DNA from 3 places in the Cobetia sp. UIB-001 genome. Region 3 is predicted to be linked to each of the others. Evidence: predicted binding sites of a transcription regulator. Region 3 holds the regulator's gene; each other region holds the start of a gene.
The links. Region 3 encodes PhoB, which activates phosphate uptake and scavenging genes when phosphate is short. Its sites were predicted from a motif close to TGTCATANNNNTGTCANA; they were not measured.
Positions count from the first base shown of each region.

Region 1: the regulator PhoB is predicted to act here: its motif matches at 4,333-4,350, upstream of HA399_RS15435 (PhoX family protein).
Region 2: the regulator PhoB is predicted to act here: its motif matches at 5,808-5,825, upstream of HA399_RS01920 (CYTH domain-containing protein).

Region 1 is NZ_CP058244.1:3,739,369-3,747,121, forward strand. Features, by position in the region: gene ppk1 (polyphosphate kinase 1) at 1-1,895, shown strand, start outside; gene HA399_RS15435 (PhoX family protein) at 2,102-4,243, opposite strand; gene HA399_RS15440 (3-deoxy-7-phosphoheptulonate synthase) at 4,498-5,658, opposite strand; gene HA399_RS15445 (sigma-70 family RNA polymerase sigma factor) at 6,380-6,934, shown strand; gene HA399_RS15450 (anti-sigma factor domain-containing protein) at 6,913-7,623, shown strand.
Region 2 is NZ_CP058244.1:417,387-425,139, forward strand. Features, by position in the region: gene mnmC (bifunctional tRNA (5-methylaminomethyl-2-thiouridine)(34)-methyltransferase MnmD/FAD-dependent 5-carboxymethylaminomethyl-2-thiouridine(34) oxidoreductase MnmC) at 1-278, opposite strand, end outside; gene HA399_RS01895 (YciI family protein) at 420-719, opposite strand; gene HA399_RS01900 (septation protein A) at 719-1,300, opposite strand; gene HA399_RS01905 (PHP domain-containing protein) at 1,669-2,529, shown strand; gene HA399_RS01910 (L-threonylcarbamoyladenylate synthase) at 2,595-3,218, shown strand; gene HA399_RS01915 (ion transporter) at 3,346-4,422, opposite strand; gene HA399_RS01920 (CYTH domain-containing protein) at 4,585-5,601, opposite strand; gene HA399_RS01925 (TIGR00153 family protein) at 6,077-6,757, shown strand; gene HA399_RS01930 (inorganic phosphate transporter) at 6,798-7,753, shown strand, end outside.
Region 3 is NZ_CP058244.1:4,100,213-4,107,965, forward strand. Features, by position in the region: gene yccS (YccS family putative transporter) at 1-1,012, opposite strand, end outside; gene HA399_RS17000 (DUF2780 domain-containing protein) at 1,203-1,619, shown strand; gene HA399_RS17005 (hypothetical protein) at 1,761-2,117, opposite strand; gene HA399_RS17010 (HU family DNA-binding protein) at 2,291-2,566, opposite strand; gene HA399_RS17015 (NAD(P)/FAD-dependent oxidoreductase) at 2,817-4,016, opposite strand; gene HA399_RS17020 (chorismate lyase) at 4,356-4,913, shown strand; gene ubiA (4-hydroxybenzoate octaprenyltransferase) at 4,981-5,871, shown strand; gene phoB (phosphate regulon transcriptional regulator PhoB) at 6,095-6,784, shown strand; gene phoR (phosphate regulon sensor histidine kinase PhoR) at 6,792-7,753, shown strand, end outside.

The DNA.
Region 1 (7,753 bases), 360 kb from region 3:
GTCTCAAGCATCAGATCGCCTTCGATCGCACCGACCCCGGCTGTGACGGCATGCTGCCGAGCAAGGTGCTCGATGAGGTGTCCCGCATCACGCATGAGCAGGTCGAACGCCAGTACCGCATGCTCAACGAGGACCTGATCCCCGCACTGGAAGAGCAGCACATCCGCTTCCGTCGCCGCAATCAGTGGAACGATGCCCAGAAGGCCTGGGTGCGCGATTACTTCGAGGAAGAGATCCAGCCGGTCATCAGCCCGATCGGTCTCGACCCGTCGCACCCGTTCCCGCGCCTGGTCAACAAGAGCCTCAACTTCATCGTCGAGCTGGAAGGCAAGGATGCCTTCGGTCGTGAAGGTGGCCTGGCCATCCTGCCGGCCCCGCGCTCGCTGCCGCGTCTGATCCGCATCCCGGATGGCCTCGTCGAGCCGGGGTACACCGAATACGTCTTCCTGTCCTCGATGATCCACGCTCACGCCCAGGAGCTGTTCCCGGGCATGAAGATCAAGGGCTGCTATCAGTTCCGCCTGACCCGCAACGCCGATCTCTCGGTGGATGCCGAGGATGTCTCCGACCTGGCCTCCGCGCTGCGTGGCGAGCTGCTGGCACGCCGCTACGGCGACGGGGTGCGTCTCGAGGTGGCAGACAACTGCCCGGAAGCCCTCTACACCTTCCTGCTCAAGCAGTTCGATCTGGAAACGCGTGACCTCTATCAGGTCAAGGGCCCGGTCAACCTCAACCGCCTGATGGAAGTCATCGGCGACGTCGGCCGCGAGGACCTGCTCTACGCCCCGTTCACTCCGGGCATTCCCAAGGCGCTCAAGGGCGACAACAGCCTGTTCGATGCGATCCGTCGCGAGGACATCCTGCTGCATCACCCCTTCCAGTCCTTCTCCCCGGTCGAGAACCTGCTCGCCGAGGCGGCGCGCGACCCGAACGTGCTGGCCATCAAGCAGACCCTCTATCGCACCGGCGCCGACTCCAACATCGTCTCCTCGCTGGTGGAAGCCGCACGTCAGGGCAAGGAGATCACCGTGGTGATCGAGCTGCGGGCGCGCTTCGATGAGGCCGACAACCTGCAGCTGGCCTCGCGCCTGCAGGAAGCCGGCGCCATCGTCATCTACGGCGTGATGGCTTACAAGACCCACGCCAAGATGCTGCATATCGTGCGACGTGAACACGGCGAGCTGCGTCACTACGCGCACCTGGGCACCGGTAACTACCATGCCAAGACGGCGCGCCTGTATACCGATTACAGCCTGCTGACCGCCAACGAGACGCTGTGCGAGGACGTCCACAAGGTCTTCCAGCAGCTGACCGGCATGGGCAAGCAGCGCAATATCGAGAAGCTGCTGCACGCGCCCTTCACGCTGCATGAGCGCATGGTGGAGATGATCGACCGTGAAGCGCGCAACGCCGAGAAAGGCAAGCGCGCCCACATCATCATCAAATGCAACTCACTGACCGAGCCCAAGCTGATTCGCGCCCTCTACCGCGCCTCGCGGGCTGGCGTGCAGTGTGACCTGATCATCCGCGGCGTCTGCTGTCTGCGCCCGGGCGTGCCGGGGATTTCCGACAACATCCGCGTACGCTCGGTGATCGGTCGCTTCCTTGAGCACACGCGCACCTTCCACTTCCACAATGCCGGTCAGCCGGAAACCTGGTGCTCCAGCGCGGATTACATGGAGCGCAACATGTTCCACCGCGTCGAGACCTGCTTCCCGCTGCTCGACAAGAAGCTGGCCCAGCGTATCCGCAAGGACCTGGACACCTATCTGGTCGACAACTGCCAGAGCTGGCGTCTGGAAAGCGATGGCCACTACACCCAGCTGGATGCCGGCGACGCGGAACCGATCAGCGTGCAGGAAACCCTGCTGTTCGCCTACGCCGCCAAGGCCTGATCGCGCTCGGCAAGGTCAGGACAGAACAAAGCTCATGAACTCTCGGCCCTCACGCTTGCGTGGGGGCCGTTGTCGTTGGCCCTCCCCACCCGCCTGATCGATCAAGCGCCCTCAAGCGAAGCGGGGCCAGGTTCAGGCGCATGAAAAAGCCCCCGTATCATCGATACGGGGGCTTCGCGTTCACACCTGACGCGCGGCGGCTTACATCAGACGCCGATCTGGCCGCCATCTTCGCGCTGGATGACCACGGTCGCGGCGCGGGCACGCACACTGCCGTCGGTCTCGGCGGTGGCGTCATCGCTCTGCGGCCAGTTGGCCGGGTGCTGGATGTTGATGAACATCGCGGTCTTGTCCGGGGTAGTGAAGATACCGGTGACTTCACAACCGTTCGGGCCCACCGCGAAGCGCTTGAGCTGCGCCTGGTTGTCGGCACCGATCACGGCCGCATCTCCCTCGGCCTGCTCGAGACCTGCCGGCACGACCGCCAGCAGCTGGTCATTGGTGACCTCGGTGATGCCTCCGTAGCCGTTGTCGGTCTGGATCCAAAGGATGCTGTCCTGACCTTCGCGGCCGTCGAAGTAGAGGCCATCGGGACTGGCGAACTCGTTCATCTCGGTCAGGCCGGACAGGTTGTCGGCATCGCTGGCCGCTGCGCCGAACACGAAGATCTCCCAATCGAAGGCCTTGTGATCGCCCGCTTCACGCCAGCGGATGATCTGACCCGCTTCGTTGTTGCCACGCGGATTGGCCGCGTTGGTCGGCGCCGTCTTGTAACCGACACCCGGCTCCTCGATGGCGGTGCCATCGTTGGTGAAGGCGGCGTCAGTGCCTTCTTCGGTGCGCTTGGAGTTGTTGGTCAGCGTCATGTAGACCTCGCCGGACACCGGGTCCACCGCGCCCCACTCCGGGCGGTCCATCGGGGTCGCGCCCATCAGGTCAGCCGCATCGGTGGTGTGGATGATGATGCCAGCCAGGTCATCGGCCGCCAGCCCCAGTGCCTCGGCCAGGGTGCGGCCATCCTTGGTCACGGCGTCCGGCGTCAGCTTGAGCCACTTGCCGGTGCCATCGGCGGAGAACTGGGCGACATACAGCGTGCCCTTGTCCAGGTACTTGTCGCCGATCGCCAGGCGGTCCTTGAAGTCACCGGCGCCACGGGCATCAGCGGCGTCCCACTTGGCGTCTGACACGAACTTGTAGATGTACTCGTTGCGCGAATCGTGACCGGAGTAGAAGACCACCGGCTCACCCTCGACCAGCTTGCCCGGCCAGCAACCTTCGTGACGGAAGCGGCCCAGCGCGGTGCGCTTGATGGCCTGCTCGCCGGTGTAGGGGTCGATCTCGACGATATAGCCGAAGGTGCGCGGTTCGTTGCGGTAATCCTTGTCGGCGCTGTCTGCCGTCGGCGTGTTGTCGAAACGCGCGAACTCGCCATCGACTTCACTGGCATCCCCGGCGGCGGTTTCCCAGCCATAGCGGCCACGCTCGGTCTCGATGCCGATGCGGTTGTCATCGAGCTGACGATCGCTGCGCTTGACGAAGTAACCCGGCCAATTCTCTTCGCAGGTCAGGTAGGTGCCCCACGGGGTGTAGCCGTTGGCGCAGTTGTTGTTGGTACCACGGGTGCGCATGCCATCCGGCGAGAAGGCTGTCTTGACGTAATCGCTGCCCGCCACCGGGCCGCTCAGCTTCATTTCGCTGGCGCTGGTGTAGCGGCGGTTGTAGCGCGAATCGCCCACCACTTCCCACTTGCCGTTGCTGGCCTTCTTGACCTCGACGATGGTCACGCCATGGGCATTGATCTCGGTACGCACTTCATCGGCCGGACGCTTGCCGGAATCCGCATTGGTCGCGCCACCCTTGGGTGCCCACAGAGCATCCTGATCGATGTATTCGTTGTTCATGACCAGTAGGAAGTTGCTGGAGGCCGTGTCGTCATTCAAGGCGAAGTTGTGCATGCCATCGTGATGCATGCCGACGGTGTTGAGCTGGATCTCCGGCGTCATCGCCAGGTCCTTGCTCCACTTGGGAGCCTTGGCATTGAGCGGCGTGCCCCACGGCGCCAGCACCTGTGCGGTATACCCCTTGGGAACCACGACTGCATCCGTGCGTGAACCCTTGATCGATTCGAAGGCCAGTGCCAGAGCCGTCTTCTCGCCCGCAGCATTGCTGGCGGCGTTGGCCGTGGTGCTCAGCCCCGCAAGACCGAAACCACCCAGCATGCTGGCAGCCGCCATGCCCAGGCCACCCTGCAGGACACGACGACGCGAGATGTGTCGCTCGATGACGGATGAGAACGTCTCGTTGCTGCTGGGATTAAGCAGGCGATGGTCTTCGATTTCCTTGCTCATGTCGCTTCCCCGTAGTCAGGTTTCGGGTTGTTCTGTTCAGGCACGCTCACTGAGGCATGCCGAAGGCAACAAGAGTGATACGCGAGCCCGATGACAATTCCGTGACGAACGGGCAACAAAGGCAAGAGACGACAGCGCCCAACGGCCTTTCGACCGTTGGGCGCTGGGGACTTCAGGACAAGCCGACAAATTCAGCAAACATCAGGCAAGCGCGACGTCATCCTCCCATCGAGGCGCGAGTCTGGCGCCTGATCTCAGGCCTCGCGCAGACGTTCAGCGGCCAGGCTCAGCAGGTGCTCGGTGGTTTCCCAGCCCAGGCATGCATCGGTGACGGACACGCCATGACGCAGCTGGGAGAGCTTCTCCGCTGCCGGCAAGGCCTGCTTGCCTTCATTGAGGTGACTCTCGAGCATCACGCCGATCAAGGCATCATCCCCCGCCAGGCGCTGAGAGAGCACATCCAGCATCACTTCGCTCTGGCGGCGGTGGTCCTTGCGGGAATTGGCGTGGCTGCAATCGACCATCAGGCGCGGCGTCAGGCCAGCGCCTTCCAGCTCACGCCGGCAGGCGGCCACCGAGGCGGCGTCATAGTTGGGCTGGCCATGGCCGCCGCGCAGCACCACATGGGTATGCGGGTTACCCGCGGTCTCGATCAGCGCCGGACGCCCGCTGTCATCCATGCCGAAGTGGCGATGCCCATGCGCCGCCGCCCCGATGGCCTGCACGGCGACCTCGACGCCTCCGTCAGTGCCGTTCTTGAAGCCCACTGCACAGCCGAGGCCGGAGGCCATCTCGCGATGGATCTGCGACTCGGTGGTGCGGGCGCCGATGGCCGCCCAGCCGAGCAGGTCTTCCAGGTAGGCAGCGGTCAGCGGCTGCAGCAGCTCCGTCGCCACCGGCAGGCCCAGCTGGTTGATCTCGCGCATCAGCTCGCGTGCCTGACGCAGGCCGGTGGCCATGTCATCGCTGCCATCCAGATGCGGATCATAGGCCAGCCCCTTCCAGCCCACCGTGGTGCGCGGCTTCTCGACATAGACACGCATCACCAGCTTGAGGCGATCACGTACCTGCGGCTCGATCACCGTCAGGCGCTGGGCGTACTCGCGCGCGGCCTTGAGATCATGGATGGAGCACGGCCCGACCACCACCAGCAGACGATCATCGTCGCCGGCGAGAATGGCGTTGATCTCATCGCGATGCTGGCGAATCTGGCCGGCCAGGGCGGCGTCGACCGGCAGCTGCTCGCGCAACTCGCTGGCGCTGGGCAGGGCTTCACGACTGATGCGTCCGGGTGTGGTCGGTGTCTGGGCGGCATCAGAGCGGGTCACGGTGGCGTTCTCGGCAGTCAAGGGGTCAGCAGTAGCGTCGGCAGTGTGCGGGTTGGCGGTCAACACGCGTTCAAGGCTGGCGTTCATGGTCTTCTCTCCTGTGATGAAGCCTTGGCTCCATCACGCAATATTCATTCTGACAGACAGGGACTTCGCGAATCGTCACCCCGGTGTTGCTCGCCCTGCCCCGCGGTGACAGCGGAAAGAGGCAGGACGCCGCTAAATCGCCAGCGCCAATAACCATGCACGACCCGAGCGGAGGCAAGAGAAAAGCGGGTAGTCAGGATAGTGGTGCGCATGGTCATTCCTCTCGTCATTCATGCTGCAATCATTGTCGGCACGTTAGGGTGACATGCCTCTCGTCATGGATTTCGCAAGGCCCGAAACGCAAGAACCCCCGGCCGTGGCTGCGACCGGGGGTTCTTCAAGGTGGTGGCAGCCCGTACGAGACAGGCGCGCCGTAACCTCAGGCGCGCCCCTGTGTAAACCAATACCAATAGCCGGCCGCACTCGCCGCCGCCTGGCCCGAAGGGCAGGCAACGACAGTGAACGGGCGGTGGCTGGTGGTCTGATTCATGGGTCGGGCCGGTATCCAGTAGTGACGATGAAAATGGTGATAGGCCTATCCTTGCACTCCAGATCGTCCTGCGCAAGCGTGAACCGGCAACAAACCGTTGCCCGCACGCATAAAGAAGGGCTATCAGCCTGAAGTGGCATCAGTATAATCTTTGGTTGTCGAGCAACATGATCGGCAACACGCATTCGTCCAGCGGTGCCTGACACCGCGCCCACAGCTTGGAATGCATGCATGCAGGATTCCCGAAATGATGCACTGATTGAGTATCTGTCGGGATGCGCCCGGCAGGATGCCAAGGCACTGGATCAGCTCTATCGAGCAACCAGTGCGCATCTATACGCTCAGTTGCTGCGTATCTTGAGACATGAGGCATCCGCGCAGGATTGTCTTCAGCAGGTCTACATCCGGGTATGGGCCGCCGCCGCCCAGTATGACGCCGGCCGCGCCCGCCCGATGACCTGGCTCGGCACCATGACCCGCAACATCGCCATCGACTGGATACGTCGACAGCGACCCAGCGAGCATGACAGCGATGAATTGATCGCCGCCATGCCGGGGCGGAGTGATATCGAGGCAGATGTCGACCTGGCCCAGCACAGTGGTGAACTCCACCAGTGCCTGGCCGAGCTGAATGACGATCAACGCCGCGCCCTGGAACTGGCCTACTTCGAAGGCCTCACCCACCAGGATCTGGCCAATCAACTGGACCAGCCCTTGGGCACCGTCAAGAGCTGGGTCCGTCGTGGACTCGAGAGGTTGAAGACATGCATGAGTCATTTGATCTGAGCGACCCGGAACTGCGCGAAGCCGCAGCGGGCGAATATGCGCTCGGCACATTGACACGCGACGAGCGCGCGGCATTCGAGTCACTGCTGGCCGTCAGCCACGACCTGCAACGTGATGTGGAGCGCTGGCGCGAGCATCTCAACGTGTTCAATGAACAGCTTCCCCCCGTCACGCCACCGGCCCATGTCTGGCAAGGCATCGCCGAGGCGACGGGCACCGCCCGTCAGCCCTGGTGGCGTCGCCTGGGCCTATGGCAAGGCATGACCGCCACGGCGTTCAGCCTGGCGCTGGCAGTCACCCTGACCTTCAGCCTGGGGCACAACGCGGGCATGGAGAGCGACTACGTGTTCGTGGTCAACAACTCTGACAGCAGCCCCGGCTGGATCGTCAACGCCTCCCACTCGGGCGAGATGATGGTGCAGGCCGTCAGGCCCGAAGCACCGGCCCCCGGCAAGGTCTGCGAGCTGTGGCTGATGGCCAAGGATGGCAAGGAGCCGATGTCACTGGGCATCCTGCCGCACTCCGGCACCATGAAGGTCGAGGTGCCCAAGGAGTATCTGGCCGCCTTCCCCGACAGCGATCTGGTGATCACGCTGGAAAGCCCGCAGGGCGCCCCCTCCGGCAACCAGATGGGCCCGACCCTCAAGAAGGGTCAGCTGACGCCGGTCGAAGGCCGCCACATCCTGTAAGCGCTTCAGTAGTGCAGGATGTCGTAGCAACGGTCGCTACAACGATCGCAATAACGGTCGCAGCAACGAAAAAAAAGCCCCCGCTTTTCAGCGGGGGCTTTTTTTGTGCAGAGCTCATGTGGCGCATGTC
Region 2 (7,753 bases), 490 kb from region 3:
TCGCCGTAATCGGTGGCCTGTGGCGCGGTGTCATCCCACTCGAGCTGCGCCTCCTCCAGTGCCGCCAGTGGCGCCAGTGGCACGTTCGGCACTACGCCGGGCGCCGTGACCGGCTCGATCGCGCTCGGTGGCGTCGTGGCAGGCTTGCGTGCCGCGCTGCCCGGGGCTTGCTGCGGCGAAGTCTTTCGGGCTGACGAGGCGGTCTGATTCGAATTTGACTGATCAGGAGCTGACTGGCCGGGGGCGGGCTGGCGGGGAGAGGAGGGGTGGTCGTTCACGGGCATTCCTGGCAGGAGGTCGAGCGGGAGAGCAGCACAGCGAGACAGCGGCAGAGCAAGGCCTGCAACGCAGACGACGGACAGCCAGGCTGTCCGTCGTCTGTGAGAAACCGCCGGTCAGATGACCGGTCGGACGCCGGGCTAGGGCAGGGTCTGCTTGAAGGGCTTCACTTCGGCGCTTTCATAGACACCGGCGATGACGAAGGGATCGGCATCGGCCCACTTCTGGGCGTCTTCGAGGGAATCGAACTCGGCGATGATGACGCTGCCGCTGAAGCCGGCTTCACCCGGTGCTTCGCTGTCGATGGCCGGGTTGGGGCCGGCGATGACCAGACGACCGGCGGCGTGCAGCGCCTCCAGACGTGCCAGATGCGGCGGGCGCGCCGCCATGCGCGCTTCGAGGCTACCTTCGACGTCCTGACAGACAATGGAGTAGAGCATCACGAATCATCCTTTTGAGAATTGGTCGAGGAAGCGTTCTCTTCCTGAGGGGCCTGCACCATGTGACGGGACAGGTAGACGCCCTGAACGATGACGAACAGCAGTGTCAGACCGAGCATGCCGAACAGCTTGAAATCGACCCAGATGTCTTCCGAATAATGGCTGAAGACATAGATGTTGAGGCCGCCCATGGCGAGGAAGAATACCACCCAGGCCAGATTGAGGCGGTGCCAGATGGGGCGTGGCAGCTGAATCGCCTTTTCCATCATGCGCTCCACCAGCGGCTTGCCGCCGAACAGCGGAGACAGCAGGAAGGCGACGGCGAACAGCCAGTTGACCACGGTGGGCTTCCACTGGATGAAGGAGCTGTTGCCGAACAGCACGGTCGCGCCACCCAGCACGACGACCAGCGCCAGGGTGACCAGCTGCATCTTCTCGACGCGCTTGTGGCGCCAGTAGATGTACAGCACCTGCGCGAGGGTCGCGGGAATCAACACGGCGGTAGCCATGATCATGTCGCCAGTCATCTTGTAGACGGCGAAGAAGATCACGATCGGCAGAAAGTCGAGCAACATCTTCATGGGTAATGCGCACTCCTGAACACGACGACGCAGCCGTCGGGAAGGCAAGGGCCTGTGCGAGTGGTATCCTGTCTGACACCAGCGGCGCACCCCTGCCTGCATGTGCTCATTCTGCCGCCATTGCTGCCTGCTGACAAAGCCCCTGTGTGTCCGGGCGCGCATCGCAGCCAATACTGCCCGACGTCTGGCCCGCTGGATCGCCTGCATCTCAGGCATCGCGTGGCACAGACGTTCATCCCGAGAGGTTCCCCGTGTCCGACGTTCTGTCCGACTCTTCGCCGATTTCCACATCCCGCAAGCCGATCGAGTTTCGCCCGCTGCCGGAGCACTTCGATTCCGATATCGAGGTGCCGGACATCGACCTGCACATGCATTCCACCGCCTCCGATGGCGGCATGGCACCGACAGAGCTGGTGGCCCTGGCCGCGCGGCGCGGTCTGTCACGCATGTCACTGACCGATCACGACAGCATGGAAGGCATCTTCGAGGCACAGCAGGCCGCCCGCGCCGAGGGTATCTCGTTGCTGCCCGGCTGTGAGCTGTCGGTCCGCTGGCGCAACCAGACCATCCACATCGTGGCGTTGATGCCCGAGGGCGCCGGCGATGCGCTGAGCGCCGGTCTCAAGCAGCAGCACGAGGCGCGTGAGCGACGCAGCCACGAGATCGCCACGCGCATGGAAAAGCTCGGGCTCGAGAATGCCTTCGAGCGCGCCCGGGAACAGGCCACGCTGAGTGGCTCAGGCGACCGCCCGCTGTCACGCCCGGATTTCGCCCGCGCGCTGGTCGAGGCCGGGATTGCACGCAACCTGCAGGACGCCTTCAAGCGGCATCTGGGCGCGGGCCAGAAAGGTGACGTCAAGGCGCACTGGCCGGAGATCGAAGAGGCGGTGGGCTGGGTGCGTGCCGATGGCGGCATCGCCGTGATGGCGCACCCGATGCGCTACAAGCTGACCCGCACCAAGCGTGGCGAGCTGCTGCGTGACTTCATTGCCGCCGGTGGCGAAGGCGCGGAGCTGGTCAGCGGCTTCCAGAATATCGATCGCGCGCGTGACCTGGCGCGTCAGCTCGATGAGCTGGGTCTCTACGCCTCCGTCGGCAGTGATTTCCACTTCCCCGGCGGCCCGCTGGCGCCCGGCAGCATGAGTCCGCCGCCCCGTACCAAGGTGCCGCCCGTGTGGTGTCATCCGCGCATCGCGCCCTTTTTTGCGGCCGACGCTGCCTCCATGTGATATCAAGAGATCACCGTGACGCCAGTCCGCCTGCCGGGCTGGCGCCCAGACGCAAGGAGCACCGCATGGGACAGTTCTTCCAGATTCATCCCGAAAATCCCCAGAAACGCCTCATCGATCAGGCCGTCGCCATCATCCAGCAGGGTGGCGTGATTGCCTATCCGACCGACTCCGGCTACGCGCTGGGCTGTCATCTGGGCGAGAAGAAGGCCATCGAGCGCATCAAGCGCCTGCGTCAGCTGGACGACAAGCACAACTTCACCCTGGTGTGTTCTGACCTGTCGGAAATCGGCACCTACGCCAAGGTCGACAACGCCATCTTCCGCCTGCTCAAGAGTCACACGCCGGGTGCCTACACCTTCATCCTGCAGGCGACTTCCGAAGTGCCGCGCCTGCTGCTGCATCCCAAGCGTCGCTCCATCGGCGTGCGCGTGCCGGACCACGCCATCACCCACGCCCTGCTGGAAACCCATCGCGAACCGCTGATGAGCGTGACGCTGATTCCGCCGGGTGAGGAGCTGCCGATGACGGACGCCGAAGAGATTCGCGAGCGCTTCGGACATGCGCTGGATCTGGTCATCGACGGTGGCGCCTGCAGCTTCGAGACCACCAGTGTGGTGGACCTGCGCGAGCTGCCGCCGGTGATCGTGCGCGAAGGGCGCGGCGATATCTCGAGCTTCACGGAGTGATCGCGACAGCGTAGCGCTTCACGGCGCTGACATCGTCTTGCCATACGAAGACGCCCCCGGACCTTGCGGTCACGGGGGCGTTGTCATTTCCGAGGCGTTGTCGTGTGCTGAGTGACTCTCGGCTTCGTCAGCTGCGGTCTCGGTCGGGAGGCCCGCTTTCGGGAGGCCCGCTATCGGGAGGTTCTGGCTGATCCCCCGACGGCGTCTCTGCATCAGGCGCAGATTCGGACTCCGGCTCTGGATCAGGTTCTGGCTCAGATTCCGGCTCCGGTTCCGGTTCCGGCTCGCGCGGGTCGCGGGTGTCCTCGTCCAGCCAGGTGCCGCAGAACTTGCAGTACTTGGCGTTGCGATCATGGCCTTCACGACCACAGCCCGGGCAGGCTTCGTCGCTGGTCTGCTGCATGCGCAGGCCGTTGAGAACCTCGGCCGAGAACACCCCAGTGGGCACGGCGAGAATCGAGTAGCCGAGAATCATCATCAGCGCCGAGATGAACTGCCCCAGTGGCGTGATGGGCGCGATGTCGCCATAGCCCACCGTCGTCAGCGTCACCACGCCCCAGTAGAGCGCCTTGGGGATGGAGGTGAAGCCGGCCTCGGGCGGCTCGATCAGATAGATCAGGGCGCCGAACACCGTGACGATGCTGAGCACGGTGATGAAGAACAGCAGGATCTTGCGCCGGCTGCGCGTCATGGCCTCGACCAGCATGCGGCCCTCGCCGACGAAGGCCATCAGGCGCAGCACGCGGAACAGACGCAGCACACGCAGTACGCGCACCACCAGCAGGGCCTGGGCGCCCGGTATCAGCAGCGACAGCCAGGTTGGGGCGATCGACAGCAGGTCGAGCACGCCGTAGAAGCCCTTGGCCCAGGTGCCGGGATGCTTCAGGCAGTAGAGGCGGACGGCGTATTCCAGCGTGAAGATGATCGTGAAGCCCCACTCCATGATGCGGAACAGCTCGCCGTATTGCGCATTGAGCGAGGGGACGCTGTCGAGCATCACCACGGCGACACTGGCGAAGATCATCAGGATCAGGCCGATATCGAAGGCCTTGGCCGCCTTGGTGTCGGATTCGAAGATCCAGTGGAACAGCCGCGCGCGCAGGCGGCCTGTCGCGGGCTCGTAGTCGCTGGGGTGCGAGGGTGTCGCTGGGGGGCTTTGCGGCGTGCTGCCATATTCATTGGCAGGGCCCTGGCGTTCAGGCATGCAGGCTTCCTTGACGGGCGTGACGACGCCGGATGAATGTCAGGGCGTATCGGGGGCGTATCGGGGGTGTCTCAGTGTGTGACCTTCAGTGACTGCCCGGCTGTTGTCCATCAGCCAGTGGTCTAGCGCCTGGCGGCTGGGCAGTCAGTGTCGTGCTGAGATTCAGCCGCGCAGTGTCGCGAGCAGTGACAGGCTGTGCTGGCCGAAGTCGCGAGTCGCCCAGTCCTGTGAGGCGTCGCCGTCGCTGCTTTCCAGCGCCTCGACCAGCGCCACCGCATGGATATGGCCGGGATGCTGGCTGGCGGCCAGCCGTGATGCAAGGGCCGACAGGGCGGCCAGCGCATGCGCGTGCCACTTGAGGTCGTCTTTCGCCTGACGGTCGGCGTGGGCATCGAGCGCATCGATGGCGGCGGACAGCAGCGCGCCGGGGTCAGCGGTATCCAGCGTCTTCTCATGCCATTCGCCATCTCGCAGCGCCGCACCGCGCTTGGCCTTGCTGGCATCTGCCGGGCGCAGTGCCAGGCGGCTGGCCAGTGAATCCGCCAGCTGCCAGAGCACGCCTTCTCTCACCTCGGGGGCGAGTGCTTCACCGCCGGTCAGCTCGAGCTCGATTTCCTGGATGGCCACTTCGCGGCCACTGGCCTTCACCGCGCCCAGGTCCAGCGCCATCTCGACGCCGACGGTGACCTGCTCGTCGCCCACATTCTCGTCGCTGAGTGTCGCCTTGACGTCGATCTGCCAGGCATGACGCTCGAAATCGGTGCTGAAGCTGGGCGCGAGTGCACTCAGCAGCTGCTCGCGGGCGCCGTCTTCCAGCGCCTGCAAGGGCGGCAGGTTACGCAGGCCGTCGAGGTCGAGACCGAGACCGGTCTGGCCCTCGGGCAGCTCCCACTCCCATTCGCCGCGAGAATGCAGTCCGCCATGGCTCTCGCCGCTGGTCTTGAGCGTCTGGCGCAGGGCACCCGTGCTGTCGGCATCCTCACCGCTCTGGCGCAGACGCAGCGCCATGCGCGCGCGCTCCAGCGCATGCTCGGGGGTGTCGAAGTAGGTGTTGGCCAGCCAGCGCCGCCTGGGGGCGACCGTTGCCAGTTCTGCAATGCTCGCCAGTGTCTCCAGAATGGCATCGCGATCAATGACGGGTTGAGACAGTGCCAGTTTGAGTTCGATTTCCTGCGCCATGATGGGCACTCCCTGTACGGATGAAAGAAGACAGATGCTGACGGATGAGGATGACAGCGGCGCCAGGACCGCAGAGCCTCCGGCAAGCGTGGTGCATGGTGGTGAAGGCTCGTGTGTCTCATGCTCGCGCCTGGCCCGCGGCAAGGCAAGCTCGGGGAGGGCGGAAGGGCATGCGGGATATCGGTCTGTCGGCCGAATCACACTTATATGACAGCATGATGACATTGAAGTGACAGCAATTGCCTGTCGTCACGTCCTTGGTTATATTACGAACAGTGGATAAAGCCAGCGACCACGGGTCCTGCCGCTACATGACAATCTCTCTTCTGGAATCCTTCGTGTTCCCCCGAACTGCCGCTTTTGTTGCGTAAATGACAACAGCATGGCGGTATCATGACGTTACGATGAAAGTTATGTGATCGTCACAAAGGCTTTGCTACACTCCGCGCGTCAATCCTTAACGCCGACGGCCACTATGGTAACGACCAACCCTTTCTCTTCGATGTTCGGGCGCTCGCCTTTCAAGGCGCTGCACACCCACATCATCAAGACCGACGAGTGCGCCCAGCACTTGCTGACCTTCTTCGACGCCTGCGAGCAGGGTGATTGGGAGCAGGCAGCCAGCATTCGCAAGACCATCAGTGGTCTGGAGCGTGAAGCGGACGAGTTGAAGACGCAGCTGCGCCTCAACCTGCCCAACTCGCTGTTCCTGCCGGTCTCGCGCTCCGACCTTCTCGAGCTGATCCATGTCCAGGATTCCATCGCGAATGTCACCAAGGACATCGCCGGGATCATGCTGGGTCGTCATATGCAGATACCCACCGCACTGGTGCCCGCCATGCGTGAGTATCTCAAGACTGCGGTCGAATCGGTCTGCCAGGCGCGTCGTGCGTTGGGTGAACTGGAAGACCTCGTCGAGTCCGGTTTCGGGCGCAACATGAGCGAGCTGGTCGACAAGCTGATCAACGAGCTGCATGAGCTCGAGAAGCAGTCCGACGAACAGCAGATCGCCATCCGCCAGACCCTGTTCTCGCTGGAAGCCAGTCTCCCGCCCGTCGATGTGATCTTCCTCTACAAGATCATCGATTGGGTCGGCGATGTGGCTGACCAAGCGGAAAAGGTCGGTACCCGACTGCAGATCCTGATGGCGCGCTGAGCGCCATCAGGACGTCCTGCCATCTGTCCAAGAGTCTTCTATGTCCATCATTGCTCAATACGGCGATGTGCTCGTCATTCTTGCCTGTCTGTTCGGTTTCTTCATGGCATGGGGTGTGGGTGCGAATGACGTCGCCAATGCCATGGGAACCTCGGTAGGTTCCAAGGCGATCACCATCAAGCAGGCGATCATCATCGCCGTGATCTTCGAATTCCTCGGTGCCTGGCTTGCCGGTGGTGAGGTGACTGACACCATCCGCAAGGGCATCATCGACCCGTCACTGCTGATCGAGAATCCGCAGTTCCTGGTCTACGGCATGCTGGCCTCGCTGCTGGCCGCCGGTATCTGGCTGCTGATCGCTTCCATGAAGGGCTGGCCGGTCTCGACCACCCACTCCATCGTCGGCGCCATCGTCGGCTTCTCCGCTGCGGGTCTGGGCGTGGATGCCGTCGAATGGACCAAGGTTGGTCAGATCGCGGCCTCCTGGCTGGTCTCGCCGCTGCTGGCGGGCTCCATCGCCTTCGTGCTGTTCAAGTCCGTGCAGACGCTGATCTTCGACAACGAAGACCCGTTCGCGGCCGCCAAGCGCTACGTGCCGATGTACATGTTCCTGGTCGGCTTCATCATCTCGATGGTGACCATGGTCAAGGGCCTCAAGCATGTCGGCCTGCACCTGAGCTTCGAATCCAGCCTGCTGCTGGCCGTCGTCATCGGTGCCATCGTGATGGGTATCGGCGTGCTGATGGAGCGCAAGGTCGCGCGTTCACGCCTCAAGGAGAAGAATCGCGCCACCGGTGACGACTTCGACTTCAGCGGCGTCGAGAAGGTCTTCGGCCTGCTGATGATGTTCACCGCCTGTGCGATGGCCTTCGCCCACGGCTCCAACGACGTGGCCAATGCGGTCGGCCCGCTGGCGGCCATCATCAGCGTCGTCGACTCTGCCGGTCAGATCGGCGCCAAGGCGAGCATGCCGTGGTGGGTCCTCGTGCTGGGTGG
Region 3 (7,753 bases):
CTTCCAGCGCCTGCTGGCTGTCACTGGCATCGAAGGGCTGGCGCATCAACAGCGCCTTGCCGAGTCCGCGACAGGCGCGCCCCTGCTGCTCCAGCAGGCGCTGACAGCGGAACAGGATGTCGTGATGGAAGAAGGCGTCGGTGAGCTGGCCGTAGGGATAATGGCTGGAGCTGGCGCGCTCGTGGAGGTCCTGGGCGATGAAGTAGAGCCGCAGGTAGCGGTCGAGCTTGGTGGTATCGCGCCGCCCGGCGAGGCGCCGGAAGACCATCTCCTTGGTCTGGTTGAGTGCCACCACCACGCGGCCGTTCTGCTCGGCCAGCGCCAGACGGCGGGCAGACTGGTCGACATTGCGCAGCGGCTCGAACAGCTGCGCCTTGAGAATCAGGTAGCGCCCCAGCTCACGGTAGAGCGTCGCCATGCTGTGCTTGAGCGGCTGGCGCGAGAACAGCGCACACCACACGACCGAGAGCAGGCCATACCAGGTCGCCCCCACCACCAGCAGCAACGGCTGAACCAGATTGATGCCCAGCCCCGGCTCCCGCAGCCACTCGGGCAGGCTGCGCTCCAGCACCGCGATCTGACCATCACCATGCTGCTGCTCGAGGCTGATCATGGTGTAGACGGCCAGAATCAACGAGGCGCGCGCGATGGCGCCGTAGCGGGCATCGATGGCGCCCAGCATCGGCATCGCGAAGGTGGCCAGCGCCAGCCCGATCACGAAGGGCAGCGGCATGCCGAACAACAGCTCCACCGAGACGGCGGCGATGCTGAAGCAGGCCAGCGTCATGCCCAGCGCGCGCAGGCGGCCGCGCCAGTGATCATCGGTTTCCGCCAGCCCCGAGGCGATCACGCCCAGAAACAGCGGAATCACCACCGCCATCTCGTCGAGCCAGAACCCCACCGCCATCACGCCACCCAGCGCGATCAACATGCGCAGCGAATAGCTGAAGGCATCCAGCGTCCACAGACGACGCAGGGAGTGCATGAGGGAGTCCAGGAGAGAGCGTGTCATGAAGTGTTCCGTGACCAGGGCGCCGGGCAGCGCATTAGACTTTAGATTTATATCGCTAGCATAACACCCCGTTCTGCCGTGTCCGAGAGCCATGGCGCATGCAAGCGTTGGCGGGCGCGTCGAATGTCGAATCGCCGCGACGTGCCACTCTGAAGACTCCTGACCTCATTGGCTTTCATGGAGAATACCGATGCATCCTCTTATCGAACGCGTCACTGGCTCCCTCGGGCTGTCACCGGAAATCGCCGAGCAGGCGGTCGGCATGGTTCTCAAGTTCGTGCGTGAGCAGGGGCCGGATGGCCCGGCCGCCTCACTGCTGGGCGCCATTCCGGGGGCGGAAGGCCTGATCGGCAGCGCAGGCGAGGAAGCCGCCGAGTCCGGTGGCGGTGGCCTCATGGGCGGCCTGATGGGCGCCGTCAGCGCCTTCACCGGCGGCAGCGGTGGCGGTGCGCTGGAACTGGGCCAGAAGCTGATGGGGCTGGACCTGAACATGGACCAGGCGCGCGGCGTGGCCGATGAGACGCTGAGCTATGCGCGCGAAGAAGCCGGCGATGGCGTGGTCGATCAGGTGCTCGAAGGCATTCCGGGCCTCAAGCAGTTGCTGTGACGCCTCGAGGGCGTTGAGAGGGTCTTCTCGAACAGCCCCTCGCAAGTAAAGGCTCGCGACAACTGCTCATGACAAAAACAACGCCCCGCTGATTCTCTCAGCGGGGCGTCTTTCGTTCATGCAGGCACGGCACCGGGTCGTTCAGCGAATGCGCTTGAGCAATGACTGCAAGCGGTTGAGCTGGGCCGAATCGCCAACCAGCCGCACGCGCTGGTCCATCAGGCCTTGCAGGAAGGCACGCGGCGAGGGCTTGAGCAGAAAGGCCACCGCACTGTCGCTATCGGCGAAGCGCAGCTCAAGCTCGGTATCCACCGGCAGGCCACTGCCAGTGGTGACGCCCGCGCGGGACATGCGGTAGTGACGCGCGATGCTCATGTCTTCGGTCGCGACGCCCCAGTCCAGCGGACGCTTTTCCAGCTCGGCACGAAATTCGGGGTCGCGCTTGAAGGCCCGCTTGAGCAGCAGACCCAGCACCCACAGCAATATCTTGAGCTTCATGGTGTCATTCCTTGAATCGCGAAGCGTCGGTCACGCAGGCCATATGAAAATGCCACCGGCCCCGCAGGGCGGAACCGGTGGCATCAGCATGACAGCCGACAGGGCTTTTGATGACGACGATTGAAAGCCATGGCGACAGCCACCCCGGGTCTGCGCTGAAGCACGAGCCGAGGTTACTTGGTCACTGCATCCTTCAACGACTTGCCGGGTTTGAAGGCAACGGTCTTGCTGGCCGGGATGGTCAGCGGCTTGCCTGTCTGAGGGTTCTTGCCGGTACGCGCCGCACGCTGGCGCACGGTGAATGACCCGAAACCGATCAGTGAGACGTCATTGCCTTTGGCCACGGTATGAGTGATCTCGTCGAGAATCACGTTCAGTACCTGACTGGCCTTGTCCTTGGATAGATCCGCACGCTCGGCGATGGCCGCAGCGAGTTCTGGCTTGCGCATGAAAAGCCCTCCTGGTTTGGCATTCTGCACGGGCGGCCAAGCCGCCGTTTCCATTGTTGTTCTTGCACTTGCTAGCGGTGGCGTATGGCGGCGACGCAATCCGCTCCCGGCAAGCTTTGCCGTATCAAACCTGTCGATGGCAGCAATCTGTCAGACTCCGCACGCTGAGCAGAATGTCTGACGGAGCATTCACTATCGTGCCTGACCGCGCTGGCAGCAAGGGATTTACGACCATCGATCATGGCATCGCCTAGCCTAGCAACGGCGGCGCCTGCCGCGCTAGCTCGACTTTCCTGCGAACGGCGGCGCCTGTCAACGCATATCCAATCAAGCGTTCGTTCATATCCAGTGCACGCGCTTCGAGGTCATCGCCTTCACCGTTGATTTCCCAGCGCGCCACGGCCGAACGCGGCGGATAGGCCACCACCGGCAAGACCGGTGTCTTGACCAGCACCGGCCACGCCTTCCAGTCGAGCACGCTCGGCTCACCACACAGGTTGGCCGCCAGGGTGCGCGCGGCCATCTGCAGCGGCTGGACATACATGGCATTGACGCCCTCGACACTGGCGCAATCGCCCAGCGCCCAGATATGCGGCTGGGAGGTGGCCAGGTGGCGGTCGACACGGATGCCGTCACCACCGGCGCTCAGGCCCGCGGCCTGCGCCAGACGAATGCGCGGCGCCAGCCCGGTGGCCAGCAGAACCACGGAGCCCGTCAGGCGACGACCGCTCTGCAGGCGCACCTCGACCGGCGCGGCCTGACGCTCGGCCTCCTCGCCTGAGCTGGCGGCGATGGTCTCGACCATCTCGCCCTGGCGACGCGTCACACCGAGTCCATCCAGCGCCGCACCCAGACGCTGCCCCAGTGCTTGCGGCAACAGTCCATCCAGCGGAGTTTCCTCCGGCGCGACCAGCGTGACGCGGTGGCCGGCCGCCGTCAGATCATTGGCGTATTCACAGCCGACCAGTCCGGCACCGACAATCACCACGTGCCCGTCTTCCCCGCGCTCGCGGGCCTTCGCCAGCGTCGCGCAGAAGGCCGCATAGTCGTCGAGGTCATTGATGCTCTGCACGCGTGAGGCCACTTCCGCGGCGACGGGGAAGGGACGACGCGGCGCGGCGCCGAGTGCCAGCACCAGCTCGTCATAGGCCAGACACTCCTCGCCCAGCCATAGCTGGCGGGCATCACCGTCGATGGCGGTGACGCGTTGACGGGTACGCAGCTCGGCATTCAGCTCGTCCACCAGCGCCACCGGCGCCTGACGCGACAGGTCGGTGGCCGACATCTTCTTGGCGAAGGCGGTGGACAACATCGGCTTGGCGTAATCGTGGCCGCTATCCTGGCTGATGAGGATCAGCCGGCTGTCCTTGTCACGCGCACGCAGCGCGCGCGCCAGACCAATGCCCGCCATGCCGGTACCAATGATGACAAGGGTGCGAGGGTCGCGCATGGCACCATCTCCTGAGATCGATCCGAGGGAAGCGCTGATGAAAGAGCGCCAGCAGCGTCCGTCATGAACGCCGATGAATGCGCCCAGCATACCAGCCCGCCAGCAGTGCAGGCATGCCTGAGCGGGAGGCCTTGCCGCCCGGCCATGCTAGACTCGCCATTTCGTCATCCTGACAGGGAATTCACCGTGGTCCGATGCCCAGCAGGCGAGCCTCATCGCGCAGCGCTCACGCCACAGACCTCCACCTGTGAGGCGCCTCATCCGTCAGCCGAGACCCTATGCAAGCCTGCGCCTCGCTGGCCTTCGCCCTCGCGCACCGCACCCGTTGCTTCGGCGGCGGTGCGCCGTCATTGGCAGCCGGCTGCCGCGCTGCAAGGTGTCATGCCGGCCGGCTGGTGGGCGTGGCTCTCCTCGACGGACTCGCTGACCCAGCGTCTTGCCAGCGCCATGCAGCAGCAGGATGAACGCGATGGCCAGTCCATCCAGGGCCTGCGCGTGCGCCTGCTGCTGCAGGACACCGGCCCCGCGCGGCTGGATGAGGCACGCCTGCTGGGCATCGGCCCACGCCGGCATGTCTGGCGGCGCGAAGTGGCACTCTGTCATGGCGATACGCCATGGGTGATCGCACGCTCGCTGGCGGCGCTGGACCTGGCCCACGGTCATCGCCTCTCGACGCTGGGCGAGCGCTCGCTGGGCCATTGGCTGTTTCGCCAGCCCGACCTGACCCGCAGCGCCATCGATGTCAGCCGCGCCCCGCTGGTGCTTTCGAGCCCCAGGCCGCTGGCCCGCACCACCAGCCTGTGGATGCGCCGCTCGATGTTCTCGCATGGTCGCTTCAAGGTACTGGTGCAGGAGGGCTTCACACCGGCCTTCCAGCACGCGCTGCAGCTGGCCTGAGCCTTGTGGCCGACTGGCCTCGTTTCTCTCTCTTCCCTTGCCCACTACCACTCGCCCAGGAGCCCCGATGACCGCGTCATCCACTTCCGCCGCTTCGCGTCCTTCCAGACTGGCCGACTACCTCGCCCTGACACGGCTGGACCGCCCCATCGGCACCTGGCTGCTGATGTGGCCGACCCTGTGGGCACTGTGGCTGGCGGCAGATGGCATTCCCGAGCGCACGACCCTGCTGATCTTCATCGCCGGGGTCTATCTGATGCGCGCCGCCGGCTGCGTCATCAACGACTACGCCGACCGCCATTGGGACAAGCATGTCGAGCGCACGCGAGACCGGCCGCTGACCTCGGGTCGCATTTCGGAGCGCGAGGCGCTGACGCTGTTCGGGGGGCTGGTCGCGGCCGCCTTCGTGCTGGTGTGCTTCACCAACCTGACCACGGTGCTGCTGTCGATCGTCGCCGTGCTGCTGGCGGCCAGCTATCCGTTCATGAAGCGCTTCCATCATCTGCCCCAGGTGGTGCTGGGCGCCGCCTTCGGCTGGGCGATTCCGATGGCCTTCGCCGCGACGCTGGAGGAGGTACCGACCTACGGCTGGTGGCTGTTCGCGGCCAATCTGATGTGGACGGTGGCCTACGATACCGCCTACGCGATGGTCGATCGCAACGACGACCTCAAGGTGGGCATCAAGTCCACCGCCGTGCTGTTCGGGCGTGCCGACAAGCTGATGATCGGCCTGTTGCAGCTGGGCATGCTGGCGGTGTTGATCGGCATCGGCCTGCACCTGACGCTGGGCATCTTCTACTGGCTGGGGCTGGCCGCCGCCGCCGTCACCTTCGTCTGGCAGCAACGTCTGATCCGTGAGCGTGAGCGTGCGCCCTGCTTCCAGGCGTTCCTCAACAATCATTGGACGGGTCTGCTGATCTTCGCCGGTATCGCCCTGGCGACCTGGCCGATGAGCTGACTCCCGCATAAACATTAGTATTATTTAATTTAAAGCGACCCCTGCCCTCTGTTGCTCCCCAGCCCACGGTTCATGCCTGCCTGCCGCGCCTCCAAGGCGGCTGGCAGGCTTGCGTGCAAGCTGCCATGCTGGCAGTTGTCATCTCGTTGTCATATAAGCGGGTTGTAATCGTCATCGACTTGTCATTCTGGCGCGTGCGCCGACTGCTGCATGGGATCTAGCGATGAGCTCCAAGACCGTACTGATTGTCGACGATGAATCCTCGATTCGCGAGATGATCGCCGTTGCCCTCGAAATGGCGGATTACCGCGTGCTGGAGGCAGACAATGCCCAGGACGCCCACGCCATCGTCGTCGATGAAAAGCCCGATCTGCTGTTGCTGGACTGGATGATGCCGGGCACCAGTGGCCTGGAGCTCGCGCGGCGTCTCAAGCGTGACGAGACCACCTCGGAGCTGCCGATCATCCTGCTGACCGCCAAGGGCGAGGAAGACAACAAGATTCAAGGCCTGGAAGCCGGTGCCGACGACTACATCACCAAGCCCTTCTCGCCGCGCGAGCTGGTCGCCCGTCTCAAGGCCGTGCTGCGTCGCACCACTCCCAAGGGGGTCGAGGAGGCGGTGGAAGTCGAAGGCCTGATGCTCGACCCGGCCAGCCACCGCGTCACCGCCCACGGCAACTCGCTGGATGTCGGCCCGACCGAATATCGCCTGCTGCAGTTCTTCATGACGCATCAGGAACGTGCCTACACGCGCAGTCAGCTGCTCGATCAGGTATGGGGCGGCAACGTCTATGTCGAGGAGCGCACCGTGGACGTGCACATCCGTCGCCTGCGCAAGGCGCTGGGCACAGGCCATCAGCATCTGATCCAGACCGTCCGCGGCACCGGTTACCGCTTCAGCGCTCAGGCCTGAGGGATTCATGCGCTATTGGACCAACGAGCTATGGCGCCTCGGCTACCTTGCCGGTGGCTTCGGCCTGATCGGTGGCCTGCTGGGCCATCTGGGCTGGGGCCTGGCGCTGGGCCTTTCGCTGTATCTGTTCGTCCATCTCAAGCACTTGAAGAGCCTCTACACCTGGCTGATCACCAATCCCCATGAAGAGCCGCCGCCCGGCGATGGCGTCTGGGGAGACCTGCTCGATCGTCTCTACCGCTACCAGAAGGGCCAGCGTCAGGCTCAGGAGCGACTGCGCAGCATCCTCAACCGTATCCAGGAATCCTCCGAGGCCATGCGCGACGGCCTGGTGATGCTGGACAACCACGGTGACATGGAATGGTGGAACAGCGCTGCCGAGCAGCTGGTCGGTCTCAAGGCCAGCCACGACCGCGGTCAGCACATCACCAACTATCTGCGTGACCCCGTCTTCATCGACTACTTCAATCGGCTGGCCTACCGCGAGCCGCTGACGCTCCAGTCGCCGCTGTCTGACAACCTGACGCTGCAGATCTCCATCACCCTGTTCGGTGACAACGAGCGTCTGGTCATGCTGCGTGACGTCACCCGCCTCTATCGTCTTGAAGAGATGCGCCGCGACTTCGTGGCCAATGTCTCCCATGAACTGCGCACGCCGCTGACGGTGCTGGCCGGCTATCTCGAGACCTACTCCGATTACGCCGATGACCTGCCACCGCGCTGGCAGCGTGGACTGGGCCAGATGCGGAGCCAGACCGACCGCATGCAGCACCTGGTCGAGGACCTGCTGACCCTGTCACGCCTGGAAAACGACGAACTGTCCGATAATGGTCGCTGCATCGACATGTGTGCCCTGCTCGGCCATATCCGCGACGACGCCGAAGGCCTGTCCCAGGGGCGCCACACCTTCTCCATCGAGGCCGATGCCAGCCTGTCTCTGCGCGGCGAGGAGCAGGAGCTGCGCAGCGC